One region of the Paenibacillus gansuensis genome, then DNA from elsewhere that is predicted to be linked to it. Evidence: riboswitches for the same ligand, from Rfam matches in the RefSeq annotation. Region 1 holds a riboswitch; each other region holds the start of a gene.
What was found. Region 1 has a riboswitch for cyclic di-AMP ahead of ACFSUF_RS20360 (KamA family radical SAM protein). Riboswitches for the same ligand answer to the same signal wherever they lie in the genome.

Region 1 (3,923 bases):
TGGTGAAATCATAACCTCGTTGATTCCGCTTTTCGTTAATACGCTGCTCATGGCAACGATTACAGAAATAATGAATATTGTACTCATTAATTCCTTAATGGCATAAATAAAGCTGGTGAAAATACCGCTAACTGAATCAGCAAGCGAGTCCGTTGCTAAAAATCCTACAAGAAAAATGCCTCCGATACATAACAGCGTTGTGTCTCTTCTGGCTATCATGCAGCCAATCAGCAGCATTACGACAGCGAGATAGACCCAGTGCAATGAGATCAGCTCTATTCCCATACCGCACCTCCGTCAAGGAGTAATAGAATTCTGCTATAACATATGCGGCGGCGTGCAGGGATGTTTGCCCCCTGAATACGGCGGGATCATATCTTTTTTAGAACAGTAAGGCTAGGTTCATTCCGAGTATTCCTGGATAGAATTGGGGACCCTACGGGTAAAACCAAAGGGGGAATACCATGAATCCGAAGCAAACGGAAACACTGGAGAAAATCAATGCTCTACATGAACAAGCTACTGTAAAGACAATGCATTATTGGTGGTCTTATTCAAATATGAGCACTTGGCAGTTCTGGGTACTCTTACTGTTAATTGTGGTACCGTTAGTATGCTTGTATTATTATTTGGACCGTAAAAAAGCGTTATGGATGGGCTTCTTTGGCTTGAATGTGCATGTATGGTTCCAATACGCAGATACGTACGGCGTAACGCATGGACTTTGGAATTATCCGTATAAAGTGCTGCCTTTCTTGCCTATCAACGTCGCTTTGGATATTTCCTTGATCCCTGTCAGCGCTATGCTGCTCTATCAGTGGACACTGAATCACCATAAAAATTTTTACAAATACATGATCTTCTACTCATTGTTTAACTCCTTTTTGCTAAAACCTGCTTTGGTTAATTTTAATCTGTTCCGCTTGTATAATGGAATGAATTATTTCTATCTGTTCCTTTCCTATCTTGCTGTCCTTTTCATATCCAAATGGATTACGGACTTGTTTGTTCACCTCCAGACCGAGGGGGACAAGGAAACGTTCGTGCGCAGGGGAGTCCATTTAAGCCGCCTGTTCACATCTAAGGAGAAAGCCAGATAGCAAAAATGCGCCAATGATTAGATGAATAAAAAAAAGGGCTGCTTTAGCAGCCCGCCGTAATCCCGGTCGGAAGATAGGTTAAGTCCGGGCAATTATATATTTCCGCCAAGTTGCGCAGGCGTTCATCTACCGTTCTAAGAATTACGGTGTCCATCTGGTCAAGCATCCTTTCATGAGCCGTATAATCTGTGACGCTTGCTTTTATCAGGTAGGCTGAATCCATAAGAGGGACAATCAGCGTTTTGGTTTCGAAAACGTAAAAAGCTTGCTGCACAGCCCTTTGATATAATTCCACGCATTTACGGCTTACTTGAAGGCACCGTTTCCGTCCGGTTGCATCCGTTACCGTCAGCATCCCGGTCATTGGATTCAGCGAGTTTTTCTTTAAATAAATGACTTCGTGGATTTCAACGCCCTCTAGAAATAAGCGGATTAAAATGGCATCCTGAGGGTTGAGGCATTCTGTTTCAATTTGCAGCAGCTTATTTGTAAATCTATCAATCATCGGATGAAAACTTCCTTTCATAGAGGATCATGTTTGTCGTAACGTAAATTATATCGGAACCGTCTTGAAAATGTTGTCAATTACTGGGATCTGATTCAGAAACTTTTCGACGGATTCCGGCAAAAACCTTAGGCCTTCCGGCAATTGACAATGATCGCCAATGCCTTTATCATGTAGATACGCTTAGTTTCCGGTTTCGGTCGGAAAGCGGGGGAACCAATGTTTCTGGGGCGAATCATTCATTAGCGAATGTAGGGTACCATCTTACCCGAGTCCGTCAGCTAACCTCGTCAGCGTTAGGTGGGTCGTGTATGCATCAGGCATTCAATCAACAGACCCTTTGAACGGAAGGGTCTTTTTTGTTGTTTCCTTGACCCATTCCTTACTCCAGCTTAAGAAGGAGGCTTATGCCATGACGACATCCAAATATTATACTGATGTGGGACAGTTAACGATGATAACTGAGCCGGAACGGGCTCGGTTGAAGCAGATGACGGATACGTTTCCTTTCCGGATGAATGACTATTACATGAAGCTGGCGAATTGGAACGATCCCGGTGACCCTATCCGTAGGCTGGTCATACCAGGAAGAGCAGAGCTGTTGGAGCATGAATTGCAAGCTGCCGGCGATGCGAACCGGTACAGCGTAGTCCCGGGCGTGCGCCATAAGTATGAAACTACTGCGCAACTGATGGTTGCCGAAGTATGCAATCCTTACTGCCGATATTGTTTCCGGAAGCATTTGCTTCGCAAAAACCCTAACGACGGGCTTTCCGATGTAGAGCCGGGACTTCGTTATATTTCAGAGCATCCCGAAATCGATACGGTCTGGCTGACCGGAGGGGACGGTCTTGCATTGCCGGCAGAACGGCTGCGTTACATTCTTGGCAAACTGCGCGATATGGAGCATGTTAATATTATCCGTCTCGGTACCAAGCTTCCAATATTTGATCCGCTTCGCATATGCGAAGCTATGGAACTGCTGGATGCAATCCATGATTATTCCACGCCGGATAAACGAATCTATATTATGGCACATATCCACCATCCTAAAGAGATTACCCCGGAATCGAAACGGGCTTTTCGGGCTTTGCATGATGCGGGCGCCATTCTGGTGAATCATACGACCCTGTTACAGGGAATCAATGATCGTGCAGAAGTGTTATCGGAACTGCTAGACAAGTTAACATGGGCGGGACTATCACCTGATTATTTCTCCGTTAACAGGCCGGTTCCGGCTCATTCGGAAGGCGGCCTAACCTTACAGAAGATCTATCGTATCGTGGAAAAGGCGAAATCACGGACTTCCGGTTTAGGGAAGCGTGTACGGTTATCCATGAGCCATGCGACCGGAAAAATTGAAATTTTGGCTATAGAAAACGGTAAAGCCTACCTGAAATATTATGAATCACACCAGGGGGATCCCGGCCGTTTTATGATCATGGAATGCCCCGAACATGCTGAATGGTTTGACGACTTAATCCCCGAAGGAAAAGCGAAACTCAAACAGGAGAACGCGATAGGGTAAGGAAGGAACTTAACAGTACATGATAATGATGAACGAAAAGATTAAAGCCAGTGAAGTGCTTCTGACCGGCCTGAATGGCGAGGTCCTCGGCATTATGCCTACGTCGGAAGCGCTGGCTCTGGCTAGGATAGAGAAAGCGGATTTGGTATGCACTTCTTTGATGTCAAGCCCTCCTCCTTGTAAGCTGATGGGGAGGGGGCAGGCCAAAGCGGAAGCTCAACAGGAGCGAAAGAAGCAAGTTGCTCCTAAAGTGAAAGAGATCCGGCTTACACCTGCGATTGAAGAGCATGATTATGATACGAAGAAAGGACAAGCTGAACGTCTTCTTACATCGGGTGATCAGGTATTGCTAGTCGTGAAACTACAGGGTAAACAGCAGGATCGGGCGAAACAGCTGTTGGAAACCATGATAAAAGACTTGCGGCAGTTCGGAAAACCCCAGACAGGATTGCAGATCAGCGGAAAGCAGGCATCTGCCCAACTGGAGCCTAACTAAGTAAACTTCGGAACAGAATAAGGTATAAGGAATAAGGAGAGTAACATGGAAAGTGTGCAACAGGAAATTGCCGAGTGGATGTACCGAAAGGTCGAATACGCAGGTATATTAAGGCAGGAAGAGGTATTGGAGCATATTCTTATATCGTACGGCGAGTCATTTATTTACGTAAATGAGAACGGCAACCGCTCCATTGATAAAGAAGTAAAGAAACGGTTTAAGAAGCTGCATAAAGGACGTGTCGCATGGGACCGCGACGGTTTCTTTTGGGCATGGACATAAGGATACCCCCTT
Region 2 (3,923 bases), on a different contig from region 1:
AATCGGAACACCTTATTCAGGCTTCTCTGGAGTCGTTGGCACGTGACCGTACTACGCTGATTGTCGCGCATAGACTGTCCACGATCACCCATGCGGACCAAATCGTACTGATTGAGCACGGTGAAATCAAGGAAAAAGGGAAGCACGAAGAGCTGATGAGATTGGACGGAGCTTACGCGAGACTGTTTAATGTCCAAAATTTAAACGCACCGGAACCAACTTTATAATCTCAATAGAAGAGCTGCCGGCTAGTAAGCCGGCAGCTCTTTTGTCGATTCAATAAGGAGTAGGGAAAGGTCCGAGGAAGATCAGCCTTAAAGAGACACGGTCAAACGGAATGAGCGGAACGAACAGGGAACTGCCCGTGATCAGCCTGCCGTTTACTCTCAGCTCATAACCTACCTGATAGCCGATGCGAATGCCGGAAACGGCCCGAATCTGTCCGCCAATACCGAATTGGACCTGGCCGGTTTCAAGCAGTGCTTGATACAGTGTGATGCCTGGAAAAAACCGGACACTGTACGTTCTAGGGAAGATTGGGATCGATCGATCTCCCGAAATGGTTACCTGAATGGAAGAGACCGGTCCGGGGCCGGGATACGGCGGGAATGGTCCAGGGAACGGTCCAGGGAACGGTCCTGGTCCAGGGTAAGGCGGGCGGGGCCGGGGTCGGGGCCGGGGCGTCGGGAATGTTCCGGTCCCGGTTCCAGATTCAGGTCCGGGTCCCGGGCTGGGAAACAAGGACCGGGAGCTGGCATCGCCAGTGGAGAACGGCTGGCCGGACGATTCATTGTGCCAATCGTATTGCGTCATGTGGCATAAACTCCTTTGCCGGTAAAATGTCATGGAATACGATATGCTAAATGGCGCCTATGGGTGTTTGTACCGTAGCTGAAATGCCCAGTTGCCTCGAAAAATATCCAATTGCCAACATTTTCACAATGAATCCCAGTTTCCCCCGTGGTAAGCTGTTACATGTCCAACACAACATAAAGGCCGAAGCTCATAAGTGAGCGCGGGGAACCCACAGTTTTGGGGTGAAGCCGCATTTGCGGCGGGGCAGACTCTTCCGTCCCTAACCCGTCAGCTAACCTCGCAGGCCGAATTCGAAGGGAGAAGATTTTATGAAACTATTGGACTTGAAAAAAATGGCGCTTACAGGCGTAATCGCTTTAACGCCGGTGCTAGGAGCCGGAGCTGCGTTTGCCGAAACAGGTACGCCTGCTGTGCAAACGTATCAAGTGAAGGTGAACAGTAACTTGTATACGGTTGCGGTTAACCCGCAAATGTTGCATCCGGATCTGGTCTGGCCCGGATTTATCGTCAAACTGCCGCAATTGCAGCAGCCTGTCGTGCAGCAGCCTGTAAAGCCGCAGCCGATCCCGCAAAAACCTGCAGTGCCGCAGCCGGCCCCGCAAAAACCGGTTCCGCAAAAGCCTCCGGTACAGAAGCCTGTTGAGCAGCCGGCAGTACAACAGCCAACAGCGCCAAAACCGGTACCGCAGCAGCCTGTAGCCTCTGCTGACAGCAGCTATGTCAAAGAAGTAGTGAGCCTTGTGAATCAGGAGCGCGCCAAAGCCGGTCTAAAGCCCGTTGCTTTCGACACTGCCTTATCCAAAATGGCACATGACAAAGCAGTAGATATGTACAATAAAAATTACTTTGACCATAATTCACCTACGTACGGTTCGCCGTTCGATATGATGAATTCCTATGGAATCAAATACTCTACTGCCGGTGAGAACATCGCTAAAGGCCAGCAGTCGCCGCAACAAGTCATGAACGACTGGATGAACAGCCCGGGCCACCGTGCCAACATCCTCAACGGCAGCTTCACCAAAATCGGTGTAGGTTATTACCAAGGCGAGTGGGTACAGGAATTTATCGGGTAAGCCATCATTATTTTATAACATAAGTACACATCAAGGGACTTCTGCACATTCGCAGAAGTCCTTTTTGTGGATTCCAAGCCTCCAAGATTTAAAATTGTAAAAACGGGGTAATTACTTGAAGCTACGGCAACTATTCAACCTAGGGAAGGAAGTGTTTGGAATGCTGAATTCTATACAGCTGCATCCAACCGGCGAGATGGTTTTGGAATCGGGCACCTACATTAGCGAAAACGGCGTCAAATACGACTTGGCCCGGGGCGATAAATTCCCGGCATGCCCGGCGGACGGAAGCAATACGACATGGCGGCCTCAGGATCATCTTCATCAAACTGGGGATTTGGTCACAGAAACCGGCGTTTATGTTTGTAATGCAGGCGAACGCGCTGAGTTTGAGAAGGGAAACTATTTTCCGGTATGTCCCGTAACCGGAGAAGGTACCCAATGGAAACACGTATAGTAAGCCAATGGAATCCATGCAAAGAGTGCCGAAAGGCGCTCTTTTTGTTGCCCTGCCCAGACCCGGGCTAAGCGGGCTACTTTGCATCGGCTCCCTTTTGCATGTAGAATAGGTAAGTTGGTTCATAATAGATAAATAAAGGGAAAGGGGAGCATCAGAGTGACGTTAGGGGCCAGAGTTTTTAAAACGGGAGTCGCGGTTACTCTCGCCCTGTATGCCAGCATGCTGCTGAATTTGTCCCCGCCCATCATCGCCGCGGTTGCTGCTTTATTCGCCATGCAGCCTTCGATCTACCGTTCCTGGAGGTACCTGCTGGAACAGCTGCAAACCAATACGCTTGGCGCGGCGCTTGCCCTCGTGGCCGGATATTTTTTTCAGAATGATCCGATTGCAGTAGGGGTTACTTGTATCATCGTCATTGTGCTATGCCGGCAGTTGAAAATGGAGGAGTCTATCGGTCTTACTCTCGTTACGGTTATCGCTGTTATGGAGGCGCCGGGGGTCATGAAAGCAGCGGATCACATCCTGTTTGCTTTGAACCGTTTTCAGCTTACGATCATCGGTATTATTTCGTCCTTCCTAATCAACATCCTGTTCATTCCGCCGAAGCCGCAAGGCCAGTTCTTTTCGCATGTACAGCAGGTGTTCGGCAATTTGTCCCTGCTGCTCCGCACACTGATTTCCAACGAGATCAAGGAGAATGTGTTTCAAGAGGAGAAAGAAAAGCTGGAGCGCTCGATCCAATCGCTTATCAACAAATATAAGCTGTTTGAAGAGGAAGAGAAGAAACTCAAGCATAAGAAATTCAGTGATGTTCGGCTGCTGGTCGTATATAAGCAAATGCTGAATACCCTTCATAAAGGCTATGAAATTCTGGAAACGGCGGAACAGCACTATTTTCAGGCGGCAAGAGCAGAAGATACCGATGCGGATTTCGATCAAATACTGGAGAAAATCAACAAGTATCACGAGCATGTACTGTTGAAGTTTGACCGCATCATTAAGCCGGATCATTCCGATCAGTACTGTATGGACAAGGAAAATGAGGAGTTTCTGAGCAGCATTATGGACGCTTACGCGGACCGGAAAGACGGCCGGCTTCGTTTAGCGATTGTAGCGGCAGCCATTTACGACTACGGTTTCCAAGTGAGCAGGCTTGATAAGTTGGTGGACCGGCACATCCGGGAATAAGTCCCGCCGGGTCAGGAAATTTCAACCGTTTCTTTCTGAATTCATGGTATAATAGGACCAGAAATTTTATATACGGGGTGGTCACCTTGACAGTATCCATTATTGCGGACAGTGCGGCGGATTTACCGAAATCGTTGATCGAGCAGTACGGAATTGAAGTTTTGCCGTTAAGTGTATCCGATGCGGCGGGACAGTATTCGGACGGAGGAACGCTGCAGCCGAAAACGCTGTTTGAACGGATGAGGGAAGGTCACGTTTACAAGACGGCCCAAGTATCGATCGACCAGTTCCGCAAGGCGTTTACCAAACTGGCGGTGGAAGGAAGATCCGGCGTCTATGTAGCTTTCTCCTCCGGAATTTCGGGGACCTATCAAACTTCGCTG
Region 3 (3,923 bases), on a different contig from region 1:
TCGTCAGCCTGGTCTCCAGCCAGCTGGATGCCGACCGTATGGATTATTTGCTGAGAGACGCCTATTTCACCGGTGTGAACTACGGAACTTTTGATTTGGACCGCATTCTGCGTGTGCTCCGTCCTCATAAAGGCAAAATCGTAGTCAAGGAAAGCGGAATGCATGCGGTGGAAGATTACCTCATGTCCCGCTATCAGATGTACTGGCAAGTTTACTTTCACCCGGTTACCCGCAGTTCTGAGATCATCCTCCGCCAAATCTTTCGCAGAGCCAAACAGTTATATGCTGAAGGACACGTTTTCCGGTTCATGCCGGATCCTCTGCCAAGCCTTTTTGAGCAGAAGCTTACTATAGAAGAATATCTTCTATTGGATGAGGCATTCATCCAGACGGCCTTTGCCCAATGGACTTTGGAGCGGGATCGGATTCTGTCGGATTTATGCGGACGGTTTCTGAACCGGAAACTATATAAGTACGTTCCGCTGGAAGCAGAAGATGTCGAAATTCTGGATCTGGTCCGGGAAAATTTAGAGCGATCAGGCTTGAATCCCGCCTACCATATGGAACTTGATTTTCCATCTGATCTTCCCTATGATGTATATCGTCCGGGCGAATCAGGGGAGAAAATGCCGATTTTGCTGCTAACCGAACAGGAGAAATGCGTCGAAATCTCTCATAAGTCGGAAATTGTCCGATCGATCAGCGGTATCCACAAAGGGCAGAATCAGCTTTACTATCCACCTGACTTGCTTCAGAAGGTTCTGCCGCAGATGGATCAGGAAGTACGAAGCTTTTTTGCCCGAAGAGGATAGACGCCTTTTCACTATTTATACACCTTCGATTACATCTGGCAGATTAAGGGGGTCACCTGCATTGTTGTTTGATACACATACTCATATGGACGCTGTACAGTTTGAGGAAGACCGTGAACAAGCTATGCAAAGAGCGCTTGATGCCGGCGTGTCCAAAATTTTGAATATTGGATTTAACCGTGAAACAATTCCCACCACAATGAAGCTTGCCGAACAGTATGAAGAGGTTTATGCGGCCGTCGGCTGGCATCCTCAGGATGCAGTGACGATGAGGGAGGGAGATCTGGAGTGGATTGAAGAGCTCTGCAGTCACCCCAAAGTGGTAGCCATTGGAGAAATCGGATTGGACTATTACTGGGACACCTCGCCGAAGGATGTTCAACAGCGTGTGTTCCGTGAGCAGATCCGGCTTGCCCGTAAATTGAACAAGCCCATTGTGATCCATAACAGGGATGCCCACCACGATGTGGTCACGATTCTACGGGAAGAGAGAGCGGAAGAAGTCGGAGGGGTCATGCACTGCTATTCTGGCAGCTGGGAAATTGCCAAGCAATGCCTTGATATGAACTTCTATATTTCCTTCGGCGGTCCAGTTACCTTCAAGAATGCGAAGCAGCCGAAAGAGGTGTTGGCACAGGTTCCCCTTGACCGTTTATTGGTGGAAACCGACGCTCCATATTTAACGCCGCACCCCCATAGAGGGAAGAGAAATGAGACCGGATATGTGACTTTAGTCGCAGAGGCCGCTGCACAAATTAAGGGGATTTCTTATGAGGAATTGGCCCGGATTACCATGCAAAATGGGTGCAAATTATTTGGCATATCATGAAATGTAAAGAGATACAGAGAAAAAAGGACTATTGCGCATAAGAAAAGTGCATATGTTTCAAAGAAAGGCGGAATTTACCTTTATAAGGCTTAAAAACGGCTAAAATTGAAGTTTGCGAATGCTTTACAATTGTGTTTGATACAGAGTATCATACAGGTAACTTAATTAAATAAAGTTTTTACATTTCTTGTCTCGCTGAGTCTCCGGTAACGGAGAGCGGGGGAACCACATGTGTCCGGAACCGAAGCAAATACCACCGGCCGCATCGTTCTTTGGGGTGAATACGGAAGCTTGCAGCATATGTATGCGTGAGTATCTGTTAGGGCAACTCTCTTGTCCGAATCCGTCAGCTAACCTCGTAAGCGTACAGAGAGAGGTAACGTCCTGGTGCCTACCATTCCCTTTACATGCGCGTTTTTAGAAGCCAAAGGAAGACGACCTCTTGCCGAAGGCTTCTTTTATTTTGGCCAAAATCAGGGTAGGGCTTATCCGTTTCGATAATGGAGGTGTTGATTCGCCAACGTTTGAAGAGCTGATGTTGCTGAAGGAAGTAAAAATAAACTAACTAGTCGCGTCAATTTACATGCGTAACAATGGCGGCGGGGCTATGAAGGAGGACCGAAATAAGTGGGAAACAGTAATAACGAAACCCATGTTAAACGATCATCCAGCATGTCTTTCGCAATGCGATGGAAGCATGAGAACTTGCGTTTGATTATTTTGATTGCAACTCTCTCGATTGCTGCTTTCATGTGTTTGGTGTTGTTAAACGGTACGTCTACCAAGAGCGTATCGGTAGTAGTGAATGGACAGGAAAGTGTCGTTAAGACCAAACAATCCGTCCTGCAACGCCTACTGGATGAACAGTCCATCAAGTTAGGGACATTCGATCATGTTTCAATGCCTCTGAGCGCTCCGATCAAGAGCGGAGACAAAGTGGTGATTCAGACCGCAATTCCTTACAAACTGGTGGCTGATGGTAAGACTAGAACTTTGTATACAACAAGCAAAACGGTAAGCAGTATTTTGGCGGAGCAACATATTACTTTAAGTGCTAAAGACCGGATCTGGCCTCCGCTGGATCGTCCAGTCAAGCAGTACATGACTGTGAAGATCGTGCGTGTAAGCAAGAAGACGTCTCAACAGAAAGTAGCCGTTCCGTATACAACGGTGAAAACAGCCGATGCAAGTCTGCTGAAAGGCAAGACCGCCGTCGTGAAAGAAGGCAAAGACGGAGTTCTGTTCAAGCAATTCGTACATACGTACGAGGACGGGAAACTGGTAGCTACAGTGTTGGCGAGTAAGAAGGTTACGTTGAATGCTGTTCCGAAGGTAATTGCGGTGGGTACGAAGAAACCTGCTCCAGTAGTGACGGTAGCTGCGAAATCTTCCTCAACATCTATTACCCGCAAAGGCTTGACCTTCAAACCTAAAAAAGTGATTAAGAACGTTACGCTGACTGCCTATGCGGCAGGCGTGTCTTCCACAGGAAAGAGCAAGAGCCATCCGCAGTACGGCATTACGGCATCCGGCACGCGTGTTACGGAAGGACGTACCATTGCCGTTGACCCTAGGGTTATTCCGATCGGTTACTGGGTGTATATCGAAGGTATCGGCTACCGCCGTGCAGAAGATAAAGGCGGTGCTGTAAAAGGGAACAAAATCGATGTCTATTTCGACAGCGAATCCACAGCGAACAACTTCGGTCGCAAATCCGGTTACACTGTCTATGTCATTGGCCCTAAGAAGCCTGCATCTTACTAAATATAACGGACATACTGAAGATAAAGTTGCATTGTTCTTAATCAAATTCTTTCAAAGGAAGGGGACGTTTTCGTCCTCTTCTTTTTTTCATGTATAATAAGGGGTAGCTAATATGAAGTGAGTGAAAGGTGTTCTATGATCAGAGAAATTATCGTTGTCGAAGGCAAAGACGATACAACAGCCATTAAGCGGGCTGTGGAAGCCGACACGATTGAAACCGGCGGGTCCGCTATCAATAATGAAATTATCCGCAGGATCGCCTTGGCGCAGGAGAGAAGAGGAGTTATTATCTTCACGGATCCCGACCATGCAGGAGAGCGGCTCCGGAAAATTATTTCTTCCAGGGTGAAGGGCTGTAAGCATGCCTTCATTACGCAAGAGGAAGCTAACCGCAAGGGGGACATTGGGGTTGAAAATGCGAGCCCCGAGGTGATCCGGCAAGCTTTAGAGCAAGTAAAGACCGAGTTTACCGGAGGCGATCCGGAAATTACCTGGGCGGATCTGATTGACGCCGGGTT
Region 4 (3,923 bases), on a different contig from region 1:
TGTATTTAGAGTTAGGTCTCCCCACCTGACTCTAATTTTATTTCCTTGGGTGCCGATTTAGTACTTCAACTGGAAACAATATCTAGTTCATCTTAGCATGCAAAGTGTCGTCATTTCAATTCATAAAAACACATTTTCTATGGAGTCCAAAAAGAAAGAAAGCTCCCGGGCGGGAGCTTTCGGTAGGTCACAGCTATATGGTCAACTCGTTCCCGGCCGCTTGTGTAAAGCGTGCCCTCCGAGCATGTAATCGAACCCCTGCATTCTTGCACTGATCATGGCATCAACATTCTTATGCTCATTCCGATCCTTAAGGTGCCGGACAAGATGGGTTATTCCTGCCTCTTCTGGTTGTTGCAGCTCTAGTTGGATTGCTTTTATCACTTTGTGCTTCTAAAACAATGAAAGCCCTGCCTCTCTTCCATCCTTGCGACTCCGTGGCCGCGCCAGTGTGAATTAGCCTGCATTTCTCGTGCCGTTGCATAAAAGCAACCGAAAAACACCAATACAAATTCGTGAGATCTGTTATAAAAGGATTGAAATGAAAGGGGTTGTGTTACATTGAGGTTTATATAACGCCGTAGTTGGGTTATATAAGTATAGAGGTAAAAATGACCTACAGCTAATAACTATACATTATTCCGGACAAAATAGCAAGAAAAAGACGTGAACCGATGGGACAGTCCACGTCTAATAGGATGAAAGAATGTTATAATACCCGTTTTGCTCCGAGATATTTCGGTGCCCAGTAGCTGCTTCCCATGCTGGCGATATCGACTCCGTCATTGGTAGCGGAGATAAATTTGTTATCACCGATGTAGATACCTACATGGGAAACTTTGGACCCGCTGCCGAAGAAGACAAGATCTGCAGGCTGCAGCTGATTCGTATGCGTGCCGGAGTTATGAAACATTTGCGACGAGGTTCTCGGTAAAGAGATACCGTGCTTCTCGAATATGTAATTGATAAATCCGGAACAGTCGAAACCGGCTGTTGTCGTTCCGCCCCAACGGTAAGGTACACCGAGATAACTTCGAGCGGACTTTAAGACAAGATCCTCTTTCCCGAAGGAAAACCGTGCCGCTTTCACCTGGAGCGCAGGCGCATGATTTTGGCCGTCTTCCTCTACCAGTGCAAGATTCGAGTTACCGTGCCATTCAACGTTTATTCCCAGTTCTTCCGACACGAACCGCAAAGGTACGAATGTTCTTCCTTTCGCGGATACCGCTGCTTCCGAATCGGTCAGTGAAATAACTTTGGTGCCGTCGGTCAGCTTTACTTTCCCGTTGCTTTCCCATTTTACGTCAAAACCAAGTTCTTCGGATACGGACCGGAGTGGGATTTGGACCCTTTCTTCATAAAGATACGGTTTCTCATCGCTCTGGAATTTCACCAGGCTGTCGTTGACCTGAACATGCACCGCTGCATGAGTCAGTACCGGTGCCAAAAGAACGGAACCTGCCGCTGCGCATGATAAAACAAGACTTCTGTAAAAAAGTTTCAAAACGGTTTCCTCCTGTAGCCTCCGAGGTTAGTTGTCGGGTTCGGGAAAGAGGTTCTCCCTGTGCTCGCAATCTAGGCAAGCCTTCACCCCATGTGAATCGTCCCCCGTACCGGTCCTTATGCTGAAACCGGATTCGGCAATTTGATTTTTGTACATGATAGCATATCGTTGTAAAGGGTTACAATAAGGTTACAATCTCATTTTGTGACCAATTATTGAACACCGTTCGACAAATATTGGTAAGTTTAATAAAACTTTGGCTGGATCTGTTTCTGTACCTGTTTGGACCCTTTGGCCATGGTGTCTCCGCAAAGAGGACAAACCTTGGCGTCAACGTGCGCATCCTCGTACGTTATAATCTTCGACCACGCGCTGCAATTTGGGTCCGTACAGACCCATGCCAGCACCGTCTCCGTGGTCGTCACCCCGCCGGCCGCTCCGGCGGGGCTTTGCATGCGTCCCGGCTTCGGCACGGGACGCACTTCCCGCGCAGCCGTCCCAGCGGCTGCGGTGCCCGCTTGGCGGGCGGCCCCACCGAAGGCGTCGCGGAGGAACCGCGACACTTCGGTTTTCTTGCCGCGGTAATACGCCGGCGAAGAGATGTACAGCTGATGCTTGGCTCTCGTGATCGCCACGTAAGCCAAGCGCCGCTCTTCCTCCACGGCGGCATCGGTCGACGCCGTGTTCTTCCCGGCCGTTGCGGCGGCCGGCCCTGCCGGGACCTTGTCCTTGAGCTTCTCGGCTTCGAGCGCCGTGCTATGGGGCAGAATGCCCTCCGAGGCGCCGATCAGAAAGACGACCGGAAACTCCAGCCCTTTGGAACGGTGGATCGTCATCAGCGCTACGGCATCCGCATCGCTGTGCTGCTGCAGCGTCTCGATCTCCTTATGCTTTTCGATCATACCGTCGATAAAAGCGATGAACTCTGCTGCGCTCTCAAACCGTTTGGCCGAAGCTTCCAGCTCATCGAGCGTTTCCTTAATGGTTTCCTTATGCGATGTCGCCGCCTGGCGGTCCGTAGCTTCCAGAAACTTGTCATAAAAGTCGAGACGAAGCTTCTTTACCGCCTGGACCGGCTTTACGGCGGCCAAACTCTTGATCAGCTTGATCCGCTCTCTTACTTTATCCTTTTGGAAGCTGCGAAGCTCCGGGAAAGCTTCCAGATGGATCAGGGGATATTTCTTCTTTTGCTTTTTTTCCTGTTCCCAAATGTAATCCATGGCTTTATCCTTCGCAATAAACAGCCCGTTCACAGCGGATTCCATCGCGTCGAAATGACGCGGCTGCACGGCAAGGCGCAAATGGTCCACCACCGGCTTAACGATCCAGTGCTCGTAAAACATCTGGTCCCCCATCGAATAAGGGATAAACGGAATGTTATTAAGGGCAAGCTGCTCGAACATCGCACGACTGCAGCTGGCAGTACGGTGCAGAATCGCTATATCCCGGTAAGCATACGTCCCCGCGGCAACATCCGCCTGGATCTGCCCGATAATGGTTTCCGCTTCTTCATCTGTTGTTGCAGGCGTAAAAAAGTGCGGAGTAGACTCGCTCCTGTGCACAGCCTGCAGCGTTTTCACTTTTCTGTTCGTGTTCCGCCTGATCACTTCATTGCCCAGACCCACAATGCCCGAAGTTGAGCGGTAATTGATATCCAGCGTTACCGTTCGCGCTCCCGGGAACGTCCGTTCGAATTCCAGTATGAACTCGCTCCGCGCGCCGTTAAACGTGTAGATTGTCTGATCGTCGTCCCCTACCACGAACAAGTTCCGGTGCGGATGTACAATCATTTTGATCAATTCGTATTGCAAAAAGTTCGTATCCTGAAACTCATCGACCATGACATACTGAAAACGCCTTTGCAGGCTTTCCAGCAGGCTCCGATTCTCCCTGAGCAAGTCATAGGCAAGCAGCAAAATGTCGTCGTAATCGATTTTCTCATACTGCCGCTTCCATGCCTCGTATTTAGCAAAAACAGCATTCATTTCCCGCTGCTCCGGAGTCCTGTCCGGCAGCTCGTCCACGCGCAGGCCGTTCATTTTGTGCGCTGACAATTGTGCCAACAGCTCTTCCGGCTGATAGGAATCGTGGAGATTCATCTCGCGGAGGATCTTTTTGATGACAATTTGTTTATACCGGTCCGCCCCGATAATCTCTTGTTTGTATCCCTGATGACGGATGATTTTGAGAAAAAATGCATGAAACGTCCCGGCCTGCACCCTTCTTGCTATTGCGCGGGAAATACCCGGAAGGCGGGCAATCCGTTCCTGCATTTCCATCGATGCCTTCTTTGTAAACGTAACTAGCAAAATATGTTCCGGTGCGACTCTATGTAAAGTCAGCAAATAGCCTGTCCTGCAGACGAGTACCGAAGTTTTGCCAGATCCGGCGCCGGCCAGCGTTAATAAAGGTCCTTTCC

Region 2: linked by a shared signal. The riboswitch ahead of ACFSUF_RS05000 (CAP domain-containing protein) and the one ahead of ACFSUF_RS20360 (KamA family radical SAM protein) in region 1 are both predicted to bind cyclic di-AMP.
Region 3: linked by a shared signal. The riboswitch ahead of ACFSUF_RS03890 (ubiquitin-like domain-containing protein) and the one ahead of ACFSUF_RS20360 (KamA family radical SAM protein) in region 1 are both predicted to bind cyclic di-AMP.
Region 4: linked by a shared signal. The riboswitch ahead of ACFSUF_RS01105 (C40 family peptidase) and the one ahead of ACFSUF_RS20360 (KamA family radical SAM protein) in region 1 are both predicted to bind cyclic di-AMP.

The regions. Positions count from the first base shown of each region.
Region 1 covers NZ_JBHUME010000014.1:4,872-8,794, forward strand. The annotation lists gene ACFSUF_RS20345 (hypothetical protein) at 1-285, opposite strand, end outside; gene ACFSUF_RS20350 (CBO0543 family protein) at 465-1,100, shown strand; gene ACFSUF_RS20355 (hypothetical protein) at 1,144-1,605, opposite strand; cyclic di-AMP (ydaO/yuaA leader) riboswitch at 1,776-1,917, shown strand; gene ACFSUF_RS20360 (KamA family radical SAM protein) at 2,018-3,133, shown strand; gene infC (translation initiation factor IF-3) at 3,153-3,629, shown strand; gene ACFSUF_RS20370 (DUF6953 family protein) at 3,675-3,911, shown strand.
Region 2 covers NZ_JBHUME010000005.1:229,257-233,179, forward strand. The annotation lists gene ACFSUF_RS04990 (ABC transporter ATP-binding protein) at 1-227, shown strand, start outside; gene ACFSUF_RS04995 (hypothetical protein) at 277-813, opposite strand; cyclic di-AMP (ydaO/yuaA leader) riboswitch at 985-1,118, shown strand; gene ACFSUF_RS05000 (CAP domain-containing protein) at 1,125-1,892, shown strand; gene ACFSUF_RS05005 (hypothetical protein) at 2,053-2,349, shown strand; gene ACFSUF_RS05010 (FUSC family protein) at 2,509-3,540, shown strand; gene ACFSUF_RS05015 (DegV family protein) at 3,627-3,923, shown strand, end outside.
Region 3 covers NZ_JBHUME010000003.1:46,455-50,377, reverse strand. The annotation lists gene ACFSUF_RS03900 (HD domain-containing protein) at 1-812, shown strand, start outside; gene ACFSUF_RS03895 (TatD family hydrolase) at 874-1,641, shown strand; cyclic di-AMP (ydaO/yuaA leader) riboswitch at 1,825-2,022, shown strand; gene ACFSUF_RS03890 (ubiquitin-like domain-containing protein) at 2,269-3,405, shown strand; gene rnmV (ribonuclease M5) at 3,541-3,923, shown strand, end outside.
Region 4 covers NZ_JBHUME010000002.1:193,030-196,952, forward strand. The annotation lists gene ACFSUF_RS01105 (C40 family peptidase) at 710-1,504, opposite strand; cyclic di-AMP (ydaO/yuaA leader) riboswitch at 1,506-1,653, opposite strand; gene ACFSUF_RS01110 (UvrD-helicase domain-containing protein) at 1,750-3,923, opposite strand, start outside.